DNA from 3 places in the Neobacillus sp. NPDC097160 genome. Region 1 is predicted to be linked to each of the others. Evidence: predicted binding sites of a transcription regulator. Region 1 holds the regulator's gene; each other region holds the start of a gene.
The links. Region 1 encodes Rex, which represses fermentation and respiration genes when NADH is low (regulators of the CRP and FNR family bind a similar motif). Its sites were predicted from a motif close to TTGTGAAATATTTCACAA; they were not measured.
Positions count from the first base shown of each region.

Region 2: a site for Rex is predicted at 1,512-1,529, ahead of nirB (nitrite reductase large subunit NirB). Genes of this name have one in related genera too.
Region 3: a site for Rex is predicted at 1,593-1,610, ahead of pflB (formate C-acetyltransferase). Genes of this name have one in related genera too.

Region 1 is NZ_JBIWDU010000022.1:86,780-90,067, reverse strand. It holds gene ACIQXV_RS25495 (ABC-F family ATP-binding cassette domain-containing protein) at 1-435, opposite strand, end outside; gene moaC (cyclic pyranopterin monophosphate synthase MoaC) at 606-1,103, shown strand; gene ACIQXV_RS25485 (redox-sensing transcriptional repressor Rex) at 1,138-1,797, shown strand; gene ACIQXV_RS25480 (YhbD family protein) at 1,908-2,531, shown strand; gene ACIQXV_RS25475 (polymer-forming cytoskeletal protein) at 2,544-3,260, shown strand; gene ACIQXV_RS25470 (cytoplasmic protein) at 3,276-3,288, shown strand, end outside.
Region 2 is NZ_JBIWDU010000009.1:32,515-35,802, reverse strand. It holds gene nirB (nitrite reductase large subunit NirB) at 1-1,388, opposite strand, end outside; gene ACIQXV_RS14040 (alpha/beta fold hydrolase) at 1,601-2,482, shown strand; gene ACIQXV_RS14035 (hypothetical protein) at 2,540-3,288, opposite strand, start outside.
Region 3 is NZ_JBIWDU010000003.1:357,533-360,820, forward strand. It holds gene pflB (formate C-acetyltransferase) at 1-1,513, opposite strand, end outside; gene ACIQXV_RS06230 (cupredoxin domain-containing protein) at 1,848-2,300, opposite strand; gene mprF (bifunctional lysylphosphatidylglycerol flippase/synthetase MprF) at 2,554-3,288, shown strand, end outside.

The sequences.
Region 1 (3,288 bases):
ATCTGCTTCGTATTGATAGCCTCCCTGTTCCTTAAATTGCACTTGGAGCTGATCATATTCTTTTATAATTCTCTCGTATTTCACCGTGTTTTCGAACACATTAGGATCGGCCATTTGCACTTCCAGATTGCGCAGTGATTTTTCCATCGTGCGAAGCGGTTCGAAGACAGTCAACATTTCTTCCCAAATGGACAAATTAGATTCAAGGCCGGTATTTTGCGCTAAATAGCCGATCGTCACTTCTTTTGGCTTGATAATCTCACCGCCATCATGTGACAAGTGGCCGGCAATAATCTTCAATAATGTCGATTTTCCAGCGCCGTTTCGACCGACGAGGGCAACTCGGTCCCGCGTTTGTAATTCTAGCTTTATATTCGATAAAATAAGGTCAGCGCCATAATATTTTTGTAGTTGATTAACCTGCAACAAAATCATCTTTATTCACCTCTGTACATACTAGTAGTGTACCGTATAAAGGGAATGTCGGCAATAAAGCGCTAGTCTTTCAGTATCAGGCGATGTCTTTACTCAGATAAAAAAGTTCAAAGTTTCACACACATAAAAGGAAAAATAGTGTATTATTTTTGGATAGGAGGATATTTTTTATGGTAGAATTTACTCATTTTAATAAAGAAGGCAGAGCAAAGATGGTCGATGTCAGCGACAAACTGGAAACGGCACGTACCGCTCTGGCTCATTCCAGCATAACGGTTAGTAAAGAAATTTTTGAAAAAATAACCAATCATGACATGAAAAAAGGTGATGTTTTAGCAGTAGCTCAGGTTGCGGCAGTCATGGCGGCTAAAAAGACTTGGGATCTCATTCCGATGTGTCATCCAATTCCCTTAACAGGGGTAAATATCTCCTTTTCATGGGAAAAGGGTCAGCAAGAAAATTATCAATTACAAATTGCTGCAGCGGTTAAAACAAAAGGGAACACGGGTGTGGAAATGGAAGCGTTAACAGCCGCTTCAGCTTGTGCTTTAACCGTCTATGATATGTGTAAAGCAGTCGATAAAGGCATGGTCATTGGACCGACCTATTTAGTTGAGAAAACGGGCGGAAAAAATGGTGACTTTAAGCGAACTGAACAAGTGAAATGATCGTTAACTAAAATTTAAAGGGGTGTGGGAGATTATGAGTAATGAAACGATGAAGATACCACAGGCGACAGCCAAACGGCTGCCCCTCTATTATCGATTTTTAAAAAACCTGCATACTTCCGGCAAGCAAAGGGTCTCATCTGCGGAATTAAGTGAAGCGGTTAAGGTCGATTCGGCAACGATTCGCCGCGATTTTTCGTATTTCGGTGCATTAGGGAAAAAAGGCTATGGGTACAATGTCAATTACTTACTAACCTTCTTTCGTAAAACACTCGACCAGGATGAATTAACAAAGGTTGCGTTAATTGGCGTAGGTAATCTTGGTACGGCCTTTTTAAACTATAATTTTTTAAAAAATAATAACACAAAAATAGAATGTGCTTTCGATGTCGATCCGGCAAAAATGGGAACCAAAATCCGCGAGGTACCGGTTTACAATATGGATGAATTGGAAAAGGTGCTGACGGATGCACAAATATCAGTTGCGATTCTAACCGTTCCGGCTCCCGTAGCACAGATGATTACCGACCGACTTGTGAAAGCTGATGTGAAAGGGATATTAAACTTTACCCCGGCAAGATTAAATGTCCCTCCGTCCATTCGGGTTCATCATATCGACTTAGCAGTAGAACTGCAATCACTCATTTACTTTTTAAAGCATTATCCGACAGAGACAGAGGAAATAGAAGAATAAGTTGAAGTGGGTTATTCACAGAAAGTGGTGAATAGCCCTTTTTTTATTTTCAGTCTTTACATGCGTAACAGTGTTATGTTACATTATAAGACAGAAAGGGGTTTTTACTAATGAGCGAGGAGTTAATTTCTAAAAAGGATTTATTGGATATGGCAGGGATTTCGTACGGACAGCTATATCGCTGGAAACGAAAGGATCTCATTCCAGAGGAATGGTTTGTTCGAAAGTCAACGTTTACGGGCCAGGAAACATTTTTTCCAAAAGAAAAGATCTTAGAACGGATCGACAAGATTCAGACGATGAAAGAGAATCTTTCCTTGGATGAACTGGCAGATATGTTTTCTCCTAATGTAACAGAGTTACATTTCACTAATGATGAACTAGTAAAACGTAACATTGTTTCGGGTGCGGTTATGGACTTATATCTTGAGCATGAAAAGGGCGGATCACATTTTGATTTTTCAAGAATTCTTGAAGTCTATGTATTAGAGAAGCTGCTGCAATCCGGGGAAATTAACCTAGATGAAGGGAAAATGCTGCTTCAAGTCGTAAAGGATAATAGGGGATTAATCAAACAGAAAAACGGGGAAATCGTGCTGACAAGAAAATTGGGGGTTTCATCGTGCTTTTTACTCATAAATACGGAGGAAATAAAGTTTGAACAGGGAACGAAAATCGTTGTGCAGCTTTCTCTTGTGAAATGTATGGAAGAGATGAAAGCGAAACTATTATAAAGGAGAATGACCATGGATACGAAAAAAAGGGGAGACCTGAATCTTAACGGCTTTGGGTCAGCAAACGGCGGGGAATTTCACCATGTAACTATCAATGGAAAAGGAACAGTTAACAGCGATATAGAGTGTGTAGTATTTGAATGTCATGGTTCGGGTATGGTCAACGGGAATGTCATGACGAATAAAGCGAAGGTTAACGGAAACGGAAAAATTAAAGGGAATCTCGAATGCAAAATGTTAACAGTGGATGGAACAGCGAAAATTGAAAATAACCTCTATGTGGATCATTTCAAGGTGGCGGGAAAAGCGACTATCGGTGGAAGGGTAAAGGCAGAGGAAATCAAAATTAAAGGCAGGCTTACGGTCGAAGGGGATTGTGAAGCCGAAACGTTTAATGCGGAATCCATATTTAGGATTGGCGGGCTTTTAAATGCTGATCACGTGGATATTAAAATTTTCGGAGAGTGTAAGGCAAAGGAAATAGGCGGGCAAACGATTCTCGTTACACACAAAGCCCCATTAATGGGATTATTCAAGACTTTTATGCAAACACAGTTGGAAACAGAATGTATCGAAGGGGACAAAATTGAATTGGAAAATACAAAGGCAGCTGTTGTCCGTGGCAATCATATTACGATCGGGGCTAAATGTGAAATTGGTCTCGTGGAATATACAGGCGAGCTTACAGTAGATAAAAAGGCCATTGTAAAAGAGTCCAGAAAAGTGTAAAAGGGGGAAATAGAAATGAAAAAGGGTC
Region 2 (3,288 bases), on a different contig from region 1:
GTATGAGCGAGAATGCTGCTGACCATTGGCTTGCAGCGTCCGCAAGAACGACCGGCGTTTGTGCAGTGGCTGACCTGGTCGAGGGTTGTGAGACTCTGCGTTTGGATTGCTTCAACAATTGCCCCTTTTGTCACACCATTACAGCCACAGATTAGTTCATCATTTGGCATGGAAGCAATATCATCACTTGTTCCGCTTCCCGAGCATTCTGTTTGAAAAATGGAAACCCCGCTAATATCTTCTTTTTTCGTCAGCATTCTGAATAACTTTGTACTATCTTTTGTATCGCCATAAAGGACAATTCCAACAATCATGTTATTTCGTGTTAACACCCGTTTATAGATACCGTCAAATTCATTGTAAACCATGATCGACTTCGTTGAACCATCTTCAGAAATTTCGCCGGCAGAGAAAAGGCCAACACCAGCCACCTTCAACTGTGTCCCGGTAACAGATCCTGCATATGGTTTCGCTTCTATTCCGCAAATCCGCTCTGCCAGCACTTTTCCTTGTTCATATAATGGGGCAACCAACCCATAAACAATTTCTCTGTGTTCGGCACATTCCCCTACCGCGTAAACATTCGGTTCACTTGTTTCCATAAAGTCATTAACTACAATGCCGCGATTGACGTAGATGTCGCTGTTTTTCGCGACCGCTGTATTGGACTTAATCCCAATGGCCATCACCACAAGGTCGGCTTCGACTTCGGAGCCATCTTTAAAGCGCAGGCCTGTGACTCGTTCTTCACCAAGAATTTCGACCGTTTCTTTTTCCATTAAGAAGTTCATGCCTTGGGCTTCAAGCTCTGCTCTAAGTAAGGATGAAGCAATAGGGTCGAGCTGGCGTTCCATTAGATGCGGCATCAGGTGGACAACATCCACTTTCATGCCAAGGTTCAGCAAACCTCTTGCCGCTTCTAGCCCGAGGAGCCCACCGCCGATTACAACGGCCTTTTTATACTGATTTGCTGACTTGATCATCATTTCACAATCTTTGATATCACGGAACCCTGTCACGCCTTGTTTTTCTGCACCTGGAATGGGCAGGATGAAAGAATTTGATCCGGTCGCAATAATTAACTCATCATACTCGACTTCACGGCCCTGATCGCTGATGACACGCTTTTCCTCCACATCAATTTTTACGACAGTTTCGCCTGTAAATAATTGAATTTGGTTTTCTTTATACCAATCTAGTGGATTGATAATGATCTCTTCGAAGCTTGTGTCGCCTTGAAGAATAGTTGATAATTTAATCCGATTGTAGTTAGGGTGTGGCTCTTGTCCAAAAATCGTTATTTCAAATTGTCCCGGTGCTAGTTTGAGGATTTCTTCAATCGTTCTAACTCCAGCCATTCCGTTCCCAATCATCACTAATTTTTTCATAGTTGGGTCACTCCTATATGTTTTTTATCTGCATTTTTACGTTAAGTAAGGTTTTCTTTATCGTTAAATTGTAATCCGGAACGGTTAATAAATTTGTGAAGTTCGTCACATTCCAACGTAAACTTGTGAATCATTTCACATATTTGTCATAAAGCCTGCACTCCGTTGATAATAGGAGTAATTGGAATAATCTAACATAGTTGAGGTGTTACATGAGTAACCATACAATATATAAAAACGAAAAAGGAAAACGGACTATTCTTGATTATTATGAGAAATATTTAGCGGAACTTGAACTTGATTTGGATAGAGTTTTTGTGGAAACATCATTCGGGAAGACTCATGTTTTAGTGTCAGGGCCAAAGGATGGACGGCCCATCTTTATTTTTCAAGGCGGAAATTGTATCAATCCAATGACCTTATCGTGGTTCTTACCGTTATTAGAAAACTACAGAATTTATGCCCCAGATACAGTCGGTCATCCTGGATTTAGTGAAGAAGCTAGAATTTCCGCACGTGATGAGAGTTTTGCACAGTGGATATCAGAATTAATGGCGCACTTCCATATTGAACGATCAGCATTCGTAGGTCCTTCCTATGGTGCAGGAATCATTCTAAGGTTAGCTGCCTTTATGCCGGAAAAGATAGCTTGTTCCGTTTTAGTATCTCCTGCCGGAATTCAGCTCGGTTCTAAATTAGAGATGATTGGAAAAATTCTCGTTCCGTTAATGCTGTTCAAAATTAGTGGCTCAGGCAGGCAGATAAACAAAATAGCCAATAACATGTCGGGGCACAGTATGAAAGAAATCGATAAAGAAGTCCTCGGAAACATCTTTCAATATGTGAAACTCGAACAAGAAATGCCGAAATTAACAGAGAAAACGGAATTAGTGAACTACACAGCACCAACGATGGTCATTGCGGGCCAGAAAGATGTATTCTTCCCAGAGAAAAAGATCCAAAAAGCAGCAAAAGAAATCATCCCAAATCTAACAAACTATCAATCACTCGATATGGGCCACTTCCCATCACAAAAACACCTGAAGGAAATCAACTACAAAATTAAAGAATTCCTCCATTTACACTATAAATAATTTGCCAAAACAAAGAAGGGTGTCAGGCACCGCAAGGTGCCTGACACCCTTTTTACGTTATGCGGGTTGTTTATTTTTTTTTATTGCTAGTTGTGGTTTGACTATTGCATTGATTACCGGTACTAGTGTGCCGATGATGGCAACGGGGATGAGTTCCCACCATTCGAGTGGTGGTGTGATGAGTATGTCATACTTATGGATGGCGAACAGGACAAGAAAGTAGGTTACACTGCCCGCGAGGCCTGCCAGCCAGCTGGTCTTCCTAAACAAGAAATAGAATAGCGGAATCAGGATTAGGGTGATCGGTACATAGGATGTTGGATAACTTACGGCTGCAAAAATGGCTTTACCAACAAATCGTAACAAAATATAGAGAACCGCTGCCGCTGCCGGAATCGTAAAATCACGACAGATACGAATGATTAACACTGTAAGTAACGCCACCATCAGTACCGAATAGATTGGATAAACCCATTCCGGAATGCCGCCGAAAATTTGCGAAGCAGGGTCGGAAATCAACTCAAGTATTTCCTGTGAAGCAATCGATTTCCCATGGATGTACTGATCATAGGAAATAGCGCCATTTTCCTGCTGCATATTTGGAAACATCAAGCATTCAAGGAGAAACATCCCGAACCACGTATGCATCGACTTCCAAGTCGGCTTTACCTCCCGGGTATACAAGTAATATCCTCGCCAGACTCCAAATATCATGATACCCGTTGCAATGTAATAAATAAAATGGGTCGGACTCCATGTGGTTAAATCAATGCCATAAGCAATATGATAGGTAAAATCTAACGGGA
Region 3 (3,288 bases), on a different contig from region 1:
TCTCTGTGTCATGTAAAGCCATTTCAATTCGTTCGTAACTGTACTTGTCATGCATGTAGTGGATAATATTCAAGGTGTTAATATAAAGTCCAGCAAGCCAATCCATCATTTTATCGAATTTTTGCATGACTTCATCGTAATTTAATACTTCTGCGGTAATCGGCTGATACTCTGGCCCAACTTGAATTTTTAATTTTTCATCGACACCGCCGTTGATAGAGTAGAGTAATGCTTTAGCAAGGTTGGCACGAGCGCCGAAGAATTGCATTTGTTTACCGATTTCCATCGCAGATACACAGCAAGCAATTCCGTAGTCATCGCCATATTCCGGACGCATGATCTCGTCATTTTCATATTGAATAGAGCTGGTTTTGATTGACATTTTTGCACAATATTTTTTGAAATTCTCAGGCAGCTGTGTTGACCATAAAACAGTTAGGTTTGGCTCTGGAGCTGGGCCTAAATTATCTAATGTATGAAGGAAACGGTAAGAATTCTTCGTTACTAGCGAACGTCCGTCTAATGCCATACCGCCAATGGATTCTGTTACCCATGTTGGATCACCACTAAATAATTCATTATAATCAGGTGTACGTGCGAATTTTACAAGTCGCAGCTTCATGACAAAATGGTCGACTAGTTCTTGTGCATCCAGCTCAGTTAGTCTGCCATTCAATAAGTCTCTTTCCATATAAATATCTAGGAATGTTGACACGCGGCCAAGGCTCATCGCTGCCCCGTTTTGCTCCTTAATGGCTGCCAAGTATCCAAGGTAAACCCATTGGAATGCTTCTTGTGCAGTTTCCGCTGGGCGGGAAATATCAAATCCATAACTATTTGCAAGTTCTTTCAGTTCTTTTAGTGCACGATATTGTTCGGAAAGTTCTTCGCGTAAGCGAATATTATCCTCTGTCATGACACTGCTTGTATTTTTATAATCTTTTTGTTTTTCTTTCATTAAGAAATCTACACCATATAAAGCAACACGGCGATAATCTCCGATAATACGACCTCGGCCGTAGGCATCTGGAAGTCCGGTAATGATTCCAGCTTTACGAGCCTTTAGCATTTCTCCTGTATATGCATCAAAGACACCTTGATTATGAGTTTTACGGAACTCGGTAAAAATCTTTTCAATTTCAGGGTTTAATTCGTAGCCGTAAGCTTCACAGGCAGCTTTGGCCATCCGAATTCCACCAAAAGGCTGCATCGAACGATTAAAAGGTTTATCTGTTTGCACACCGACTACTTTTTCAAGCTCTTCATCAAGATATCCTGGTCCATGTGAAGTGATCGTAGAAACAGTTTCCGTATCCATTTCAAGGACACCGCCATTTTCACGTTCTTGCTTTGTTAACTCCATTACTTGCTCCCATAATTTGTTTGTAGCGTCAGTAGCACTGGTTAAGAAGGAATCGTCACCCTCATAAGGATTATAGTTTTTCAAAATAAAGTCACGTACGTTAACTTCTCTAGTCCATGTTCCTTTAATAAATCCTTGCCATTGTTCCATGATTTATCACCTCTTAGATTTTTAAGAAAACATATAACAGATTTACTATTTAAATCTTAATATAAGTATAACAGGTTGAATGTGAAAGATGTCACATGAAATGAGGTGAAATTGTTAAGATATTGTGAAGTGCCATTATAATGGGGTTTTTGAGGACCAATTTTGAAAACTATGTGAACATGATGATAACTTTAATTAAAACTGTACTATAAAAAAGTTAGTATTTGATAAAACTGTTATACAAGAAAACACTATTAATATCAACGTATTAATAGTGTTAACTAACGAAACAGGGCCTTTTATAAATGAAAAAAGCAGGGAATGAATCCTGCTTTTAATCCACTACAATATAGGCAATCATCGGGCCATTGTGGGTTCTGTCAGAATGAACCTCACATATTAAACGATAGGTCCCCTCTTTGTTGAATTGAAGAGGAACAATTGTTTCCTCACCTTTTTTTACAGTCCCTCTAATAGTAGTTCCTTCGATATAAAAAGGGTGCTTTTCCCCGTTAATACCGCTAATAAACAGATTTACTTTTTCACCTTTTTCGAGGATCAATGTGCTGGGATCCCAGCGGTACGATTCTATTTCTTTCCCATCCTTTGTCGTGGTCTTGAATTCTCCTGTAACCATATGAATTTCGCGAATTTCCTTATCTTTTTGCTGGTTAAATACTGTTGTATCTCCGGCTTTTAACATAAACCAAGCTGAAAGGCTGGCAATTACAATACCTACCGCTAAAAAGAAAAGGAGTGTTTCCTTTTTAAAGACTAAGAACTTCATCATATCCCCCCATAATTTGTCCTAATTAATACTTATGCTAGGTGGGTTAAAAAACTTGTCTATTTTTTAAAGTTTTATTACTTTGATTACACGGATAGAAATATAATATTGAAGGGATTGGCTAAGGGTTGAACCCTAAAAAATATGTCTACAATAAAACTATGCAATGATCCATGATGGAATATATTTCTTTGTTTTTCCTGGTGAACAGTTTATAGTAAAATCAGGAATGAAAAAATAGGTGGTTATTTTGTTGGGGATTAGAAAAGAGAAGGTATTAAAAGCTGCAAAATTTATTTTTCCGCTGTTTTTGTTAATTTTCGCTATAATTGAGATTAAAAAATTTACCGGTAATTTGAATATCCAATTACTTAAAAATGAAATAAATCAACTGAATATCTGGAGTTTATTATTAATCTTGGCAGTTACCTTTGCAGCCGTTTTACCTATGCTGCTCTACGATGTTATCTTAGTAAGGGTTTTAAGGTTAAAGGTATCAAAAAGAGAATTGCTGGAACAATCGTTTATCGCCAATTCCTTTTCTAATTTAATCGGTTTTGGCGGGTTAATCGGTGCCATGCTAAGAACTTACTTTTTTCATAAGCTCGAACAGGACAAGCGGAGACTCCTTGGAGTCATTGCTTCTGTTTCACTTTTTTATCTAACGGGAATTTCATTCCTAACCTGGATTGTAACGACCCGCTACCGGCATTTTCCGCTGTTTGTTGATACAAAATGGCTCTACTTCGCTGTTTTAGGTGTAGGTTTATACTTACCTGTTTTTTTAATTATACATATGATTAAGTCTAAAAAAGACAATCAAACATTAATTACTACTAGTGTGAGTGTTAGACTGGTCATTGTTTCTGTTATAGAATGGTTCGCCGTGTTTGCAGCTATTTTAGTTTTAAGCAGGATCCTCGGAATCTCGATCTCTTTCGAAAATCTTTTTCCTGTCTATATTGTTGCTGCATGTGCCGGGATTATT